DNA from 4 places in the Superficieibacter sp. genome. Region 1 is predicted to be linked to each of the others. Evidence: predicted binding sites of a transcription regulator. Region 1 holds the regulator's gene; each other region holds the start of a gene.

Region 1 (4,213 bases):
GCCCCGTCGCTGGTGGTAGAAGAGGCGGATATTCACGAAGGGCTGGAACGCTTCGCGCAGGCGGTGGCGAAACGGGTTAACGCTTAGTTCTCTTGAGCCAAATCCCATGATGCGGGCGTTGACGCCAGGCTACCGACGAAATGGTATGCATGGTGTTCAGATGCCCCAGAATGCGCTCCAGATGCCGCTCCATGGTGCTTAACGGCCCTTGCGGGGCGGCGTCCGGCGCTTCGAGAATATTGACATCCCCCGCGCTGCCCGGCCCGTCAGATTTCAGCCGCTGCTGGCAGCGTTGCAGCGCAATTTCACAGGATTGCAGATAACGCTGCGCCAGATCCGGCGTCAGCATATTGTGCTCGCGTGCCAGCGTGGTCATGGCGTTGATATGCTCGACAATAAACTGGCTGTGCGTGACCCACAGTTTCATATCTTCCAGATACCGGCTATTAAATCCCGGCTCCTGCATGGCCTGGTTCAGCGAGTTAAACAGCGCGTTATGCGCCTGGTTGACCCGCATCCGCTGGTACGCCAGGGTCGGAGCCTGCGGATCGTCGCTTAAAATCAGCCGCAGTGCCTCCTGGTCCGCCTCCAGCGCACTGTCTGCGTTCTTGCGCAGCAGGCCGCTTTGCCACTGCGGCCACAGCCAGACCATGCCGCCGAATGCAATCAGGCAGCCCAGCGCAGTGTCGATCATCCTCGGCAGAATAAACTGTTCGCCGTTAAGATTGATCAACTGGAGGGTGTACACCGCCGTGACTGTAAAACCGATCATCGCCCAGCCGTAATTTTTGCGCAGGATCAGATAGCTGATAAGGGTGATCGCCAACATGGCGCAGAGCGTAAAACCGTCCGGGACGTTAAAATGCAGCGTCGCCCCGGCGATGACCAGCCCCACCAGCGTGCCAAGCGTTCGATGCAGAATGCGCACCCGCGTGGCACCGTAGCCGTTTTGGGTGACGAACATGATGGTCATTAAGATCCAGTAGGGCTTCGGCAGGTGGAGAACGCTTCCCGCCAGGCTGGCGATACTGAGCATGACGCTAAGACGCGCCGAGGTGCGCAGGGCGGGGGACTTCAGCGATAAATAGCTTTTCAGCGCCGCCCACAGCGGCAGACGGCGCTGGCGGTCGGCCATTAAATCACGCGGATAAAGCGGACGCAGGGTGCGCAGCACGCGGGCGATACGGCTAAAGTGCCAGGCGCAGAACTGACCCACCGGGTTATCCGGGTTCTGACGGGCGATTTTCTCCAGCGCGCCGATCTGCTTGTCCATATTGAAGCGGCCAGAATAATGATGGTACAGAATATCGTCCGCCATCACCCGCAGACGGGCGGCAACGGTTTGCGCATTCCAGCGGATCACCGCTTCCGCATGGCTTTGTTCTACCAGCTTTTGTACCTCTTCCGGCTGGTGTAGGCTGACCGAAATATGTTCCTGCAAATCCAGTGCCATCTGGAACATCCAGCGCAGCCGCCTGTAGTTATGGTGTTTTTTCTCCGACAGCATGTACAGCTGTTGATAGCACTGGGTAATGAGATCGACCGTTTTTTGCTGGCGGGCAAGCAGCGGCGGAAGGGCTTTTTGCGGATCGACATGCTGGGTCAGCAGGCTGTATTTGGCTTCGCAATAGTCGGCAAGCTGGCGGTAAAGCAGGCTGAGCGACTCGCGCAGCGGCTGTTCGCGCCACAGCCAGAACCAGAACCAGTTAAATAAACCGTACCAGAGCGTACCCGTCGCGTAGAGCAGCATCGGCTGCCAGACCGGAACGGACCCCGCGAGGCTAAGCGTGAAAATGGCTGCAATTAATGAGGCCGGGAGCAGACGTGCATGCAGCGGACTGATTTCCGCGGTAACGCCGAGGATCAGCGCCAGCGCGGTAAGCACCAGCGGCAGCGGCGCGCCCTGCGCCAGCAAAAGCTGTACCGCCAGGCTACTGCCTGCGAACAGCGAGCCGCCGACAATCAGACGTTTGAAAAAGCGTTTGTGCGGGGTATCCAGACCGGCGATGTTGCAGCAGGCGGGCACCAGCGAGAAGAGCAGGCCATACTGAAGCCGATCGATTATCAGACCGACAGCCACGGGCAAACAGAGCACCAGGGTTTGTCGTAGTGCGTAATTCACTTCCGGGTGATAGATCAGCCTGCGCCACATAGAGAATAACGAAACCGGCGCATTCGCAGTGGAATGCGCCGGTGAACGAACTTAGCGGGTGCCGTAAACGACGATGGTTTTACCGTGTGCGGAGATCAGGCTCTGATCTTCCAGCATTTTCAGAATGCGGCCGACGGTTTCACGCGAGCAGCCAACGATCTGGCCGATTTCCTGACGGGTGATTTTGATCTGCATACCGTCCGGGTGAGTCATCGCGTCCGGCTGTTTGGCGAGGTTAAGCAGCGTCTGCGCGATGCGGCCGGTTACGTCAAGGAAGGCGAGATTGCCCACTTTCTCAGACGTGACCTGTAAGCGACGCGCCATTTGCGCTGAAAGACGCATCAGAATGTCCGGGTTAACCTGGATCAGCTGACGGAATTTCTTGTAGGAAATTTCTGCGACTTCACAGGCGGTTTTGGCCCGCACCCAGGCGCTACGCTCCTGACCTTCTTCAAACAGGCCCAGTTCACCGATGAAATCGCCCTGGTTGAGATAAGAAAGGATCATCTCTTTCCCTTCTTCATCTTTGATCAGCACTGCCACGGAGCCTTTAACGATGTAATACAACGTTTCCGCTTTTTCACCCTGGTGAATCAGCGTGCTCTTTGATGGGTACTTATGAATATGGCAATGAGACAAGAACCATTCTAGAGTCGGGTCTGTTTGCGGTTTGCCAAGCACCATGCGCGGTTATCCTCTGTTATAAACTATCTCCGGCGGCTAAATGACGTTGCCTCCGGGGTTGCAATCGTGTCCTTCCCTCTGGCGGGGAAGCTGACTGTCGGTATGTTCCGCAGCCGTGTATCTGATGACCCGTGCATACATGCACTAAGTCAATATATCACTGTAGCATCCCGTCTGTTTTAGCATAGCTTTTGCCGCCTGTCTCCTGGTGTCTCGCTTCAGCATGACGCAGGTCGCCTTCCGTTGCGAGAATTGTTATGTGCGCGTAATCTGGGAAGAAAATTGCCATACGGGAGTTGATGAATATGCAAGCGCGAGTGAAGTGGGTTGAAGGGTTAACGTTCCTGGGCGAGTCGGCTTCCGGCCACCAGATTTTAATGGACGGTAACTCCGGTGATAAAGCGCCCAGCCCGATGGAAATGGTGCTGATGGCGGCAGGCGGATGCAGTGCGATTGACGTGGTGTCGATCCTGCAAAAGGGGCGTCAGGAGGTTACCCACTGTGAGGTGAAACTGACCTCAGAGCGCCGTGAAGAGGCCCCGCGCCTGTTCACCCATATCAATTTGCACTTTATCGTCACCGGTCACGATTTGAAAGACAGCGCCGTGTCCCGCGCGGTAGACCTCTCGGCAGAGAAATACTGTTCGGTAGCGCTGATGCTGGAAAAAGCCGTGAATATTACCCATTCATACGAAGTGAACGTTGCCTGATCCGTCGCCGGGCCTCGCGCCCGGCTATTCGATTTTTTTGCCTTCCACCAGCCGCTGAACCAGCGGCAGCATGATCAGCTCCATCGCCAGCCCCATTTTCCCGCCCGGCACCACTAAAGTATTGATGTGAGATATAAATGAGCCTTGCAGCATCGCCAGCAGCCAGGGGAAATCGATGCCTTCGAGGTTGCGGAAGTGGATCACCACAAAGCTTTCATCCAGCGACGGGATGCCTTTGGCGGCAAACGGGTTGGAGGTGTCAACGGTCGGCACCCGCTGGAAGTTGATATGGGTGCGGGAGAACTGCGGGGTGATGAAGTTAATGTAGTCCTCCATTGAACGCACCACCGAGTCCATCACCGCCTCGCGCGAATGCCCACGCTCGCTGGTATCGCGGATCAGTTTCTGGATCCACTCGAGGTTAACAATAGGCACCACGCCCACCAGCAAATCAACATGGCGGGCGACGTCATGCTGCGGCGTCACCACGCCGCCATGCAGTCCTTCATAAAACAGCACGTCGGTCGGTTCCGGCAGCGGCTGCCACGGCGTGAAGGTGCCGGGCACCTGATTCCACGGCACTGCTTCATCATAGGTATGCAGGTATTTTCGCGCCTGCCCGGTGCCCGACCGTCCGTATTCAATAAAGGTTTGTTCCAGCAGGCCG
Region 2 (4,213 bases), on a different contig from region 1:
ACTCCGTTGACTCCGTCAAAGTACGTTCCGTTGTATCCTGTGACACCGACTTTGGTGTATGTGCGCACTGCTATGGTCGTGACCTGGCGCGTGGCCACATCATCAACAAAGGTGAAGCTATCGGCGTTATCGCGGCACAGTCCATCGGTGAGCCGGGTACACAGCTGACCATGCGTACCTTCCACATCGGTGGTGCGGCATCGCGTGCGGCTGCTGAATCCAGCATCCAGGTGAAAAACAAAGGTAGCATCCGTCTGAGCAATGCGAAGTCGGTTGTGAACTCTGCCGGTAAGCTGGTGGTGACTTCTCGTAACACCGAGCTGAAGTTGATCGATGAATTCGGTCGTACCAAAGAGAGCTACAAAGTACCTTACGGTGCGGTAATGGCGAAGGGTGATGGCGAACAGGTTGCTGGCGGCGAAACCGTAGCAAACTGGGACCCGCATACCATGCCGGTTATCACTGAAGTAGCAGGTTTCATTCGTTTCACTGACATGATTGATGGCCAGACCATCACCCGTCAGACTGACGAACTGACCGGCCTGTCTTCTCTGGTGGTTCTGGACTCTGCGGAACGTACTGCGGGTGGTAAAGACCTGCGTCCGGCGCTGAAAATTGTTGATGCGAACGGTAACGACGTTCTGATCCCTGGTACCGATATGCCTGCGCAGTACTTCCTGCCGGGTAAAGCGATTGTTCAGTTGGAAGATGGCGTACAGATCAGTTCTGGTGACACCCTGGCGCGTATTCCGCAGGAATCCGGCGGTACCAAGGATATCACCGGTGGTCTGCCGCGCGTTGCGGACCTGTTCGAAGCCCGTCGTCCGAAAGAGCCGGCAATCCTGGCTGAAATCAGCGGCATTATTTCCTTCGGTAAAGAAACCAAAGGGAAACGTCGTCTGGTTATTACCCCGGTAGATGGTAGCGATCCGTACGAAGAGATGATCCCGAAATGGCGTCAGCTCAACGTGTTTGAAGGTGAGCGTGTCGAACGTGGTGACGTGGTTTCCGACGGTCCGGAAGCACCGCATGACATCCTGCGTCTTCGTGGCGTACACGCGGTAACGCGTTATATCACCAACGAAGTTCAGGACGTTTACCGTCTGCAAGGCGTTAAGATTAACGATAAGCACATCGAAGTTATCGTTCGTCAGATGCTGCGTAAAGCGACCATCGAAAACGCAGGCAGCTCCGACTTCCTGGAAGGCGAGCAGGTTGAATACTCCCGCGTCAAGATTGCAAACCGCGATCTGGAAGCGAACGGCAAAGTGGAAGCTACATTCTCCCGCGATCTGCTGGGTATCACCAAAGCGTCTCTGGCAACCGAGTCGTTCATCTCTGCGGCATCGTTCCAGGAGACCACGCGTGTCCTGACCGAAGCAGCCGTTGCGGGTAAACGTGACGAACTGCGCGGCCTGAAAGAGAACGTTATCGTGGGTCGTCTGATCCCGGCAGGTACGGGTTATGCGTACCACCAGGATCGTATGCGCCGTCGCGCAGCGGGCGAACAGCCAGCTGCACCGCAGGTGACTGCTGAAGATGCGTCTGCCAGCCTGGCAGAACTGCTGAACGCAGGCCTGGGCGGTTCCGACAACGAGTAATCGTTACGCTTAGCGTAAAAAGCCAGTCAGGTTTCCTGACTGGCTTTTTTTTATTTGAAATCTGGGGAACGGAAAACAGTATTATCGCGAGGGGCACGCAGGACGCGCTGATATATCACTATTCCGGCAACAGACAAAAACAGCCGTATGAAATTCTCAGATAGCAGGCAGCAAAAAGGCGAAGATCACGCTTCGCCTTTTTTACCTGCAATGCCGTTATTAATTCACTAACGGCAGACGGCGATACAGTTCAATCATATCGCCCGCCAGGTCCTGAATAACCATCGCGTTCATCAGGTGATCCTGGGAATGAACGGTGATCAGATTAACCGGCAGTTTGCCTGCACCTTCATCAAGGCCGATCAGCTGCGTCTGAATTTTATGCGCATGCTTCACGTACTCACGGGACTCTTCCATCGCCTGTTCTGCACCGGTGAAATCGCCTTTACGCGCCAGTTGCAGTGCCGTCAACGCCTGGCTACGTGCAGCGCCAGCGTTAACCAGCAGTTCCATAATAATAGTTTCTAAATCTTCCACTTCATTACTCCATCAGCTTGAGGGCTTTCTCAAGGACGGCATCGCCTTTCATCATGCCGTAATCCATCATATCAATCACTGCGACTTTTTTGCCCAGCGGATCGGCCTGCGCCTGTAATTTAGCCTGCTCGTATTTCACCTGCGGTCCGAGTAACACAATATCCGCCGTAGCAATGTTGTCATTAAATTCAGCGACCGGCACAGCTTTGATCGAGACTTCGATCCCTTTCTTCTGAGCTGCGTCCTTCATACGTTGAACCAACATGCTGGTGGACATACCTGCGGCACAGCATAAAACGATGTTCTTCATAACTAGCCCTCACTATTCCTTGGTTCTACATCTTTATCCTTTGCAGTAAAGGCAGACAACTCCTTTGCTTTGAATGTGTGTAAGGCGTCACAAAGTAAGCTGTAAAAAAATGAAACCGGTTACATTTTGTCATTAGATCGTCAGCATTGCCGCTTTCTTGAACAGAAAACCTGCGCATGCACCCCGATGTGTGGCCCATCACAAAACGCAGTTAATCCTCCCCCATTCATGCCCGATGCGTTGACATAAAAAACGAAGCTGAATAGTATTTCTCATGTGGTATATACCACTAAAACAAACAGCAGCGCGGTGGGGATGGAATGAACAATTTCACTGAATTAATGGAAAGAAAATTGTTGCCGATGGCAATGAAGATCGAAAATAACGACTATCTTTCTGCTATCAAGGACGGGTTTATCAGGATTATGCCTTTCCTGATTATTGGCTCTTTCTTTTTGCTGATCGCTAACCTTCCTTTTCCCGGCTATAACGAATTTGTGATTAACCTTTTGGGCGATAAATTCATTGGTCGGCTGAATTATATTCTTGATGCCACTTATTCAATTATGGCGTTACTGGTTATCGTTAGTATTAGCATCAGTCTGGCAAAACGCTGGCAACTGAATGAAATAACCTGCGCCCTGATTTCGCTGGTCTCTTTTTTGTTGATTACTCCGTTCAAACTGCCGCAGGAGCAGGGCGACGCAATTAGCGACGTTATCCCGGTTTTTGCCCTGGGTGCGCAGGGGCTGTTTTTGTCGATTATCGTCACTCTGGTGGCGGTAAGGCTTTATCGACTGCTTAACCATCCTAAGCTGATGATCTCCATGCCCGACAGCGTCCCTCCGGCGGTGGCGAACAGTTTTAGCTCTCTGATCCCTTCCTTTCTGATTGTGCTGGTATTCTGGCTTATCCGCCTGCTGTTTGAAAGCACCTCTTTTGGCACCGTGCAGGAGATGATCTTCACCGTTCTTCAGGCGCCGATGATGAAGCTGGGTAATTCTTTGCCCTCGCAGATGGTCGCGGAGTTTTTCATCAGCTTCTTCTGGTTCTTTGGCCTGCATGGCGACTCTATTGTCTCGGCGATTATGGGACCTATCTGGCGTTCGCTGACCATGGAAAACATGCAGGCGATGAAAACCGGGCTGCCACCGGTCAATATCATCACTCAGCAGTTCCGCGATGTATTCCTGATTTGTGGCGGAACCGGTTTTACGCTGGCAATGCTGCTGGTCATGCTTTTTCGTGCCAAAAGTAAACGTATGCGCGAAATCGCCAAGTTAGCGTCTCCGGCTGCCATCTTTAATATTAATGAACCGATTATTTTTGGCGTGCCGATTGCGTTAAATCCCCTGTTACTGATCCCTTTCATTATTGTGCCGGTCGTGCTGTGCGTCATCACCTATAGCGCGATGGCGTTTGGTTTTCTGCCGTTAACGTCCGGGCTGGAAATTCCGTGGACCACGCCCATTTTTATTAGTGGCTTTTTAATCTGCGGCTGGAAAGGCATGTTATTTCAGGCCATCAATCTCATTGTCGCGATGACGATTTATTATCCCTTCGTGATGACCCTGGATAAACAGTACCTGCGCGATGAATCCAGTCAGCAGCAAGAAAGTACACCCGAATTACCTGTTACAGAATATTAAAAGGATTGCATGATGAATAAGAAACTCAAGATCGTAACTATCGGCGGTGGTAGTTCTTATACTCCAGAAATCATTGAAGGTTTTATTCAGCGTTATCATGAGTTGCCGATTGGTGA
Region 3 (4,213 bases), on a different contig from region 1:
CGCTGGCGGTGGGTGCGCCGCTGGGGCTGTTTATTCACGACCGCTACGGCTTTGCAATCCTCGCGATTGTCACCATGCTGCTGCCGCTGCTGGCCTGGGCCTGCAACGGTACGGTGCGGAAGGTTCCGGCCCATGCGGGAGAGCGTCCGTCGCTGTGGAGCGTGGTGGGTCTGATCTGGCAGCCGGGATTGGGGCTGGCGTTGCAGGGCGTTGGCTTTGCGGTGATCGGCACCTTCGTTTCGCTCTATTTTGTCAGCCGTGGCTGGCCGATGGCGGGTTTTACCTTAACCGCGTTCGGCGGTGCGTTTGTGCTGGTGCGCATCCTGTTTGGCTGGATGCCGGATCGCTTTGGCGGCGTAAAAGTGGCGATTTGCTCTCTGCTGGTGGAAGCGCTGGGTCTGATATTCCTGTGGCAGGCACCGGTAGCGTGGATTGCCCTGTTGGGCGCGGCGCTTACCGGCGCGGGATGCTCGCTGATCTTCCCGGCGCTCGGCGTTGAGGTGGTCAAACGCGTGCCGCCGCAGGTGCGCGGTACGGCGCTGGGCGGCTATGCCGCGTTTCAGGATATCGCGATGGGCGTTTCCGGGCCGCTGGCGGGCATGCTGGCGACCAGCTTTGGTTATCCCTCAGTATTCCTGGCCGGGGCGCTATCGGCCATCGCGGGCATCGCGGTGACGCTGGCGTCGTTCCGCAAACGTTAAGTTTGTTCCCCCGCGCGAGCGGGGGAAATCCACTAACGCGGAAAAAAATACTTCACCTGAAATTCAAAACTGTTGGAGTAAAGAAGAGAGTAATCAATCGGCTGCTGGTTAGCATCAATCGCCTGGGTTTGAATTTGCAGGATCGGATCTTTAGGGCTGATGCGCAATATTTCCGCCAGCTCCGGCCCCGGCAGCATGGGGGAAAACGTCTCGAACGTGCCGATGATAGCGATCCCGCACTCCTTTTCAATATACGAAAACTTCGAGTTCCGCATATGGGCAATGGTCAGGCTGGGGAAGCGGTTGACCGACAGCCAGGTTTCCTCCACCTGCATCACCACTTTATCGATCCGCCGCAGACGCTTGATATAATAAACCGGGTCGTCCGGGGTAATATTCAGGCCGCTGGCAACCTGCAATGAGGCTGGCTGCATTTCAAATTTTAATATCTGGCTGCTGGCCGTTTTTCCGGCGTTGTGCGCTATTTCGCTAAAACTATTCATATTATGAATATGCGCAACGAATCTTTTCTCTTTTATATAGGTTCCCGAGCCGTGCCTGCGCTCGATAATTCCCTCTTCTTCCAGCTGGCTGAGCGCTTTACGCAGGGTATTACGCGAAACATTAAGATCGATTGCCAGTTGTTTTTCTGCGGGCAGGGCATCACCTACGCTATAACAGTGATGATTAATTTTATTTTTTATTACGCTGACCACGTTTTTGTAAATCACTTTTGCACCTCTGTAAGTTCCATTTAAACAAAAGGTTAACTATTTATTATTTTGATGAATGCTTAAGTTGTTCATTATTAAGCGTTAAGTTGAACCTGTATTGTGGCTTTTTAATGTGATCAACATAACAAAACGCCATCCCTGCGCTACATAAAGTGGGCATTCTTTGCTGGAAATAAAGCTGGAAAATAAGGAGTTATAATGTCTGTGATGCGTTCTTTTGAACGAGGGATGGAAAAGGTACTTGTCCCGGTAGCGATAAAACTTAATTCGCAACGGCACGTCTCGGCGATTCGCGATGCCTTTATTCTGTCATTCCCTATCGTTATGGCCAGTTCCATTATCGTATTAATTAATTTTGCCATCCTCTCCCCGGATGGTTTTGTTGCTTCATTGCTGCATTTAAAAGCGATTTTCCCTAATCTGGAAAAAGCGCAGGCTATTTTTACGCCGGTCATGAATGGCTCGGTAAATATTATGTCGATTCTGATCGCCTTTCTGGTGGGCAGAAATATGGCGAAAAGCTTTCATGAGGATGATTTGCTGTGCGGCCTGACGGCGATTGGCGCGTTTTTCGTTGTCTATACCCCTTACCAGGAAATCGGCGGACAGGCGTACATGACCACCAAATACCTCGGTCCGCAGGGGCTGTTTGTGGCGGTGATTGTCGCGCTGCTTTCCAGCGAACTCTTCTGCCGCTTAGCGAAGAACCCGAAAATTACCATTACCATGCCGGACGCCGTGCCACCGGCAGTCGCGCGGTCGTTTAAGGTGCTGATCCCCATTATTGTGGTGATGATGCTGTTTTCGATTCTTAATTACCTGCTGTTAATGCTGTCCCCGGAAGGGCTGAACGATCTTATTTATAAGCTCATCCAGGCCCCGCTGAAAAATATGGGCACCAACATTTTTGCGGTCATCATTCTGGGTATTGTTTCTAATCTGCTGTGGTTTTTGGGCATCCACGGGCCAAATACCATTGCGGCGATCCGCGAGTCGATTTTTTCTGAAGCGAATCTGGAAAACCTCTCCTGGGCCGCGCAGCACGGCGAGACCTGGGGGGCACCGTACCCGATCACCTGGGGCGGCATTAACGATGCCTTTGCTAACTACGGCGGTTCCGGTATGACCTTAGGGTTACTGCTGGCCATTTTTATTGCTTCGCGACGTTCGGATTATCGCGATCTGGCGAAAATGTCTTTTGTGCCGGGGCTGTTTAATATTAATGAGCCGGTGATGTTCGGGCTGCCGATTGTCCTTAACCCGATCTTTATTATTCCGTTTATTCTGGTGCCGATGGTCAGTTCGCTGATTGGTTACGTTTTTATTACCACAGGAATTATTCCACCTGTCGCCTACGCCGTGCCGTGGACCACGCCCGGTCCGCTGATCGCCTTCTTCGGCACGGGCGGTAACTGGCTGGCATTAATGGTGGGGCTGCTGTGTCTGGCGTCAGCCACGCTGATTTATCTGCCGTTTGTGATTGCGGCAAATAAAGTGAATGCCGTGCAGCAGGCAGAGTAAATCGCTGCGCCCCGGCTCACGGGGCGCGGAATTAAAGCACCATCCACACAATCAGGAAGGCAACAATAAGCGCAATCAGCATCAGGCCCGGCCGGGCCGACAGCATTTTGACGGTGTCATACAGCGGCGCAAAGGGACGATGAACAGGCTGCGGATCGCGCATTTCCGGCGCGCGTTCTGCCCGGCGAATAAACACCTGATTGAGTAAATCCTGAACCTGCGCCGTGGTCAGTATTGACTGCGGCGTGGCCTGCCAGGTTTGCTGGAGGTAATCCTGCAACTGATCCCACTCCTGCGGCTCCAGCGGCTGCTTAAGCGCCGCCTGCAAGGTGTGCAGCGTCGGTGCGGTCTGGGTACTGAGCGTCTGACGCGCCTGAAGCCAGGTCACCAGATGGGTAAAGTGCTTCGCCGGGATCAACTCGCCGCTTTTCACTCCCGAAAGTTCCAGCATCGATTGCCAGATAAGCTTCCCGGATTCGCCGGTGGCCGCCGTCAGCTTCGTCACCAGCTGATTTAAGGTATTGTGTTCAGCCGGAAGCAGATGGCGGTCGGTAGCCGGACGCTGCTGCGGCTGCGGGATCGACAGCTCGTTATTTTGCAGCAGCGTCAGTACATTCTTAAGCTGATCGGGAGAAAGCTGGCTGAGCGCCGTCTGCCCGTACTGCTGGCGAATAAAATCGCTCACCGCCTGGCGATTGTTGCCGACGTTCAGCAACTCCGTCAGTTGCGCCAGGGTCTGGCGATTGCTGTAGCTCTGCTGGGCGGAATCCAGCCGCTGGGTGAGGTTTTGCTCGGCGGCGGGAAAATGACGCGACAGCAGCGGCATCTCATTTTTCAGTCCCAGATCGTGCTTCATACCCGCCCACACTTCAGCGCTTTGCTGGCGGGTGAGGGCGACCAGGCGCGTGATCAAACGCTCCAGCACGGTACGTTGCTGGGTTGAGAGCGGCTGCTCTGCGGCGACTGACGTCGTGGCGGGACCGTCACCCGGAGGGCGCGCGGGCATACCTGAGATGGGTTGCGTCATCATAAATCCTTAAGGTCGTAATGCTGAACCAGGTTTGCAAGTATGCCTGGCGGCGCGATTATGGCACACTTGCCGGACGATCTCTCGTTTCAGGCAGGTACTTTATCGTGAAAATCCTCGTTGATGAAAATATGCCCTATGCGCGTGAACTGTTCAGCCGTCTGGGCGAGGTACAGGCGGTGCCGGGGCGTCCCATTCCACTGGCGGCGCTGGCTGGCGCGGACGCGCTC
Region 4 (4,213 bases), on a different contig from region 1:
AGTTGCAGGATGAAACGACGCTGGCCTTTCTGACCCAGATGAAATCGGACCGCGAGGAGCACGGTCTGCTGCTGCAAACCATTCTTGAAGAGGTGCGCAGCGCCGATCAGTCAGGGCTGGGCATGGAGCAAACCGATCGTCATTTATTAAACGTCGTTAATTTCCGTAAGCATTAATTCCTCTCCTTTCGCCTTCCCGGTGAGTTCAGCCGGGAAGGCATCTACCTTGTCGTCCACTTTTCTCTCTTACTGCGCCGCTGCCCCATCAATAAAATGTTAACAGAATGTATATAAGACGATGTTTTTATTAACATTTTATAAATTAGATCTACCTCTCATTGAGTAGCCTTACAAAATGCAATGATTCAGTAATCTTATGTTTTTGCAAAAGGTGCTTTATGATAACCCTTGAGTTTGTGGTCATTATTCTCTGTCTGTTAGTGGGTACGCGGTTTGGCGGCATGGGGCTGGGGTTAATCAGCGGCATCGGGCTGTTCATTCTGACGTTTATTTTCGGGCTGGAGCCGGGCAAACCGCCGGTAGACGTGATGCTGACCATCCTCGCAGTGATCGGCTGTGCCGCCACGCTGCAAACGGCTGGCGGGCTTAACGTGATGATGCAGTTTGCCGAGCGCCTGCTGCGTAAACATCCGCAGCACATTACCCTGCTGGCCCCGTTCACCACCTGGTCCCTCACCTTTCTGTGCGGCACCGGGCACGTGGTTTACACCATGTTTCCAATTATCGCCGATATCGCGCTGAAAAAAGGCATCCGTCCTGAGCGTCCGATGGCGGTGGCGTCGATTGCCTCACAAATGGCGATCACCGCCTCGCCGGTGTCGGTCGCGGTGGTTTCGCTGGTGTCGATTATCGGCGCGAATCACGGCGTGGGTCAGGCGTGGGGGATTCTGGAAATTCTCGCTGTCTCAGTACCGGCGTCGCTGTTCGGCGTGGCGATTGCCGCCCTGTGGAGCCTGCGTCGCGGCAAGGATTTAGCCGATGATGAAGAGTTCCAGCAGAAGCTGAAAGATCCCAAACAGCGTGAGTTTATTTACGGTAGCAGTGAAACCCTGATGGATCAGCGTTTTCCGAAGTACGCCTACTGGTCAACGTGGATTTTCTTCGCCGGGATTCTGGTAGTGGTACTGCTGGGGGCGATCCCTGAACTGCGTCCCTCTTTTGAGTTAAAAGGGAAACTGACGCCGCTGTCGATGAACCTGACGATTCAGATGATGATGCTGATTGCCGGGGCGATCATCCTGATGGTGTGCAAGGTCAGTGCCACGACGATTTCCAACGGCGCGGTATTCAAGGCCGGGATGGTGGCGATTTTCTCTGTCTTCGGCGTAGCGTGGATGAGCGACACCTTCTTTCAGGCGCACCTTACCGAACTGAAAATGGCGCTGGAAGGGGTGGTGAAAACCCATCCGTGGACCTATGCCATCGTGCTGTTTCTGGTTTCCAAACTGGTGAACAGCCAGGCGGCCGCGCTGACCGCCGTCGCGCCGATGGGGTTGATGCTGGGCGTGGAGCCGAAAATGCTGGTGGCGTTTTTCCCGGCTTCATATGGTTATTTCGTGCTGCCAACCTACCCGAGCGATCTGGCCTGTATCGGTTTTGACCGCTCCGGCACCACCCGCATTGGCAAATTCATTATTAACCACAGCTTTATTCTGCCGGGATTAATCGGCGTGAGCTGCGCCTGCGCCGCCAGCTATCTGCTGGTTCAAACCTTCTTTTGATGTCCTTCACCATCCGGCCCGGCGCTTGCCGGGACGGGCTTAATGCGTTTCTTCCTGCGGCGTAAACTTCATTTCAATCAGCGCAATCGCTTTCTGAATGCCGCGCAGGGTGACCGGGTCAGCCGCCGCCGGGTGAGAGGTAAAGTCAATCGCGCGAAGCTGCGCTGACATTTTATCGCGCACTTCGGCAGGCGCGATAATATCAATCACATCAAGAAGTTGTTTGATCACCAGCTGGCAGGCGACGATATCGGAGACCAGTTCCTGGTCGGCACTGAGAGTATTGGACATGTTGCGCTCCTGATTAAAGGGGCGTAATAGTACCTCATGCATTGCCAAATGGCAGGCATAAAAAAACCTGCCGCAGCAGGTTTTTTTATCAGAACATAGCGCCAGGCGGTACGTCTTTGAAGGTTTTGCAGTAGTTTTCAAACATGCTTTTCAGGATTTTGCGGAATTTCATCGTTGTGCTCCAGATTTGTTATGCAGGTGTTACTGTCTACAGCTCTATAATATGACCTGCGTCACAAAAATCAACCACAACGTGATAAAAATCACATAAATTTTACACGTATTGGTAAAACATTAAACAAAAGTTATGCGAAATCCGCAGCTTATCCCGGGCAGGCTGCGGATATTTTTTTCTTTACTATGGCAAGCGTAAATGAGTGAAAGCATTTCGAAGAAGGAGGCGCGCGGGCTGTCACCCGCCGCATTGCTGGTTGCAGGCGCGTTCTTTATGGAGTTTCTCGACGGGACGGTGATCGCCACCGCTCTGCCGGATATGGGAAAAACCTTTGGCGTGGAGGCGGTGGATCTTAACATCGGTATCAGCGCCTATTTGATCACCCTCGCCGTGCTGATCCCTGCCAGCGGCTGGATTGCCGACCGCTTCGGCGCGCGCCGGGTGTTTACTCTCGCCCTCGCCATTTTCACCCTCGCCTCGGTGCTTTGTGGGCTGGCGACCAGCGTCGAGACCTTTGTAGCGATGCGTATTTTCCAGGGCATGGGCGGCGCGCTGATGGTGCCGGTCGGGCGGCTGGCGGTATTGCGCACCACGCCGAAGCATAAGCTGATCTCCGCCATCGCCACCCTCACCTGGCCCGCGCTGGTTGCGCCGATCATCGGCCCGCCGCTGGGGGGCTTCATCACCAGCTACGCCGACTGGCGCTGGATCTTCTTTATTAACCTGCCGATTGGGCTGATTGCAATCCTGCTTTCGCTGCGCATTATCCCGGATATTCGCGAGCCGGAGCGACGGCCCTTTGACCTGACGGGTTTTCTCGCCACCGCCGTTGCGATGGTCAGTCTGGTTTGTGCCATGGAAGCGCTGGGCGGCGAAAGGGTGCAGAGCGGACTGACGCTGGCGCTGCTGGTGGTCGGCGGGCTGACCCTGTTCTACGCCCTGCGCCATTTTCGCCGTGCGCGCTGGCCGATGATCCGCCTTGATGCGCTGGCAGTTCCCACCTTTCGCGTGACGATGTACGGCGGTTCGCTGTTTCGTTCGTCTATCAGCTCCGTGCCTTTTCTGCTGCCGCTGCTGTTTCAGGTGGGCTTTGGCATGGACCCCTTTCACGCCGGTTCGCTGGTGCTGGCGGTTTTTGTCGGCAACCTGACGATCAAACCGGCCACCACGCCGCTGATCCGCTGGCTGGGCTTTCGTCGCCTGCTGTTAATTAACGGGGCGCTGAACGTGCTGGCGCTGCTGGCCTGCGCCCTGCTGACGCCGCAAACGCCGGTGTGGGTGACGCTGCTGATCCTTTATCTGGGCGGCGTATTTCGCTCGGTGCAGTTTACGGGGATCAGCACGCTGGCCTTTGCCGATGTGCCATCGAGCCAGATGAGCTATGCAAATACGCTGTTCAGCACCGCTACACAGCTGGCGATTGGTCTGGGGATCACTCTGGGCGCGATTGGCATTCGCATCGGGGAAAAAGTCAGCGACTGGCTGGCGTTATCCGCCATTCCCGGCGTCAGTTTTCGGCTGGCGTTTGTGTTTATCGCGCTGATTTGTCTGGTGGGGATGTTTGATACTTTCCGGCTGACCCGAGAGGCGGGCAGTTCGGTATCACAAAAAAAGGGTAGCTAGCGCGCCGGCTCACCCTCTTCCATAGGGAGAGGGTGTGGTCAGTGCCTCGGTTGAGGTTATGTACTAACCGCGCTGCTATCACGCTGGCACTACCCTTCCGTCAAAATTAATCAGCCGAGAATTTCGCGCACAAACGCTTCAATCTCTTTATTCTGGCTGTTTTCAAAGAAGCACTTCTGGAAGCGCTCGCCGGAAACGGCGGTTTTCACCAGTTCCGGGTCAATGGCGCGCAGGGTGTCAAGATAATTCTCTTTCACCACGGCGGCTTTCACCTGGTTCAGAATGCCCGCGTTACGTACCTGCGGCTCTTTACGCTCTGGCGGATAGCCTTCGCCGGTACGCCCGGTAAAGGCTTTTTCAAAGATAAAGCGCACGTTCAGTTC

What was found. Region 1 encodes CRP, which controls carbon source genes, mostly activating them, when cyclic AMP is high. Its sites were predicted from a motif close to ATGTGANNNNNNTCACAT; they were not measured.
Region 2: a site for CRP is predicted at 2,723-2,740, ahead of RT197_RS21365 (PTS sugar transporter subunit IIB). Genes of this name have one in related genera too.
Region 3: a site for CRP is predicted at 1,546-1,563, ahead of RT197_RS12505 (PTS sugar transporter subunit IIC). Genes of this name have one in related genera too.
Region 4: a site for CRP is predicted at 2,284-2,301, ahead of azuC (stress response protein AzuC). Genes of this name have one in related genera too.

The regions. Positions count from the first base shown of each region.
Region 1 is NZ_DAMAPU010000017.1:67,251-71,463, reverse strand. It holds gene RT197_RS19825 (aspartate aminotransferase family protein) at 1-87, shown strand, start outside; gene RT197_RS19820 (YccS/YhfK family putative transporter) at 77-2,152, opposite strand; gene crp (cAMP-activated global transcriptional regulator CRP) at 2,204-2,836, opposite strand; gene RT197_RS19810 (OsmC family protein) at 3,142-3,546, shown strand; gene RT197_RS19805 (phosphoribulokinase) at 3,571-4,213, opposite strand, start outside.
Region 2 is NZ_DAMAPU010000023.1:17,219-21,431, reverse strand. It holds gene rpoC (DNA-directed RNA polymerase subunit beta') at 1-1,601, shown strand, start outside; gene RT197_RS21370 (PTS lactose/cellobiose transporter subunit IIA) at 1,821-2,138, opposite strand; gene RT197_RS21365 (PTS sugar transporter subunit IIB) at 2,143-2,448, opposite strand; gene celB (PTS cellobiose transporter subunit IIC) at 2,769-4,097, shown strand; gene RT197_RS21355 (6-phospho-beta-glucosidase) at 4,110-4,213, shown strand, end outside.
Region 3 is NZ_DAMAPU010000005.1:282,123-286,335, reverse strand. It holds gene RT197_RS12515 (MFS transporter) at 1-701, shown strand, start outside; gene RT197_RS12510 (GntR family transcriptional regulator) at 734-1,432, opposite strand; gene RT197_RS12505 (PTS sugar transporter subunit IIC) at 1,634-2,956, shown strand; gene flk (flagella biosynthesis regulator Flk) at 2,988-3,983, opposite strand; gene pdxB (4-phosphoerythronate dehydrogenase PdxB) at 4,091-4,213, shown strand, end outside.
Region 4 is NZ_DAMAPU010000001.1:220,547-224,759, reverse strand. It holds gene RT197_RS01230 (non-heme ferritin-like protein) at 1-176, shown strand, start outside; gene RT197_RS01225 (anaerobic C4-dicarboxylate transporter) at 398-1,741, shown strand; gene RT197_RS01220 (DUF2766 family protein) at 1,781-2,032, opposite strand; gene azuC (stress response protein AzuC) at 2,121-2,204, opposite strand; gene RT197_RS01210 (MFS transporter) at 2,406-3,830, shown strand; gene RT197_RS01205 (RpiB/LacA/LacB family sugar-phosphate isomerase) at 3,941-4,213, opposite strand, start outside.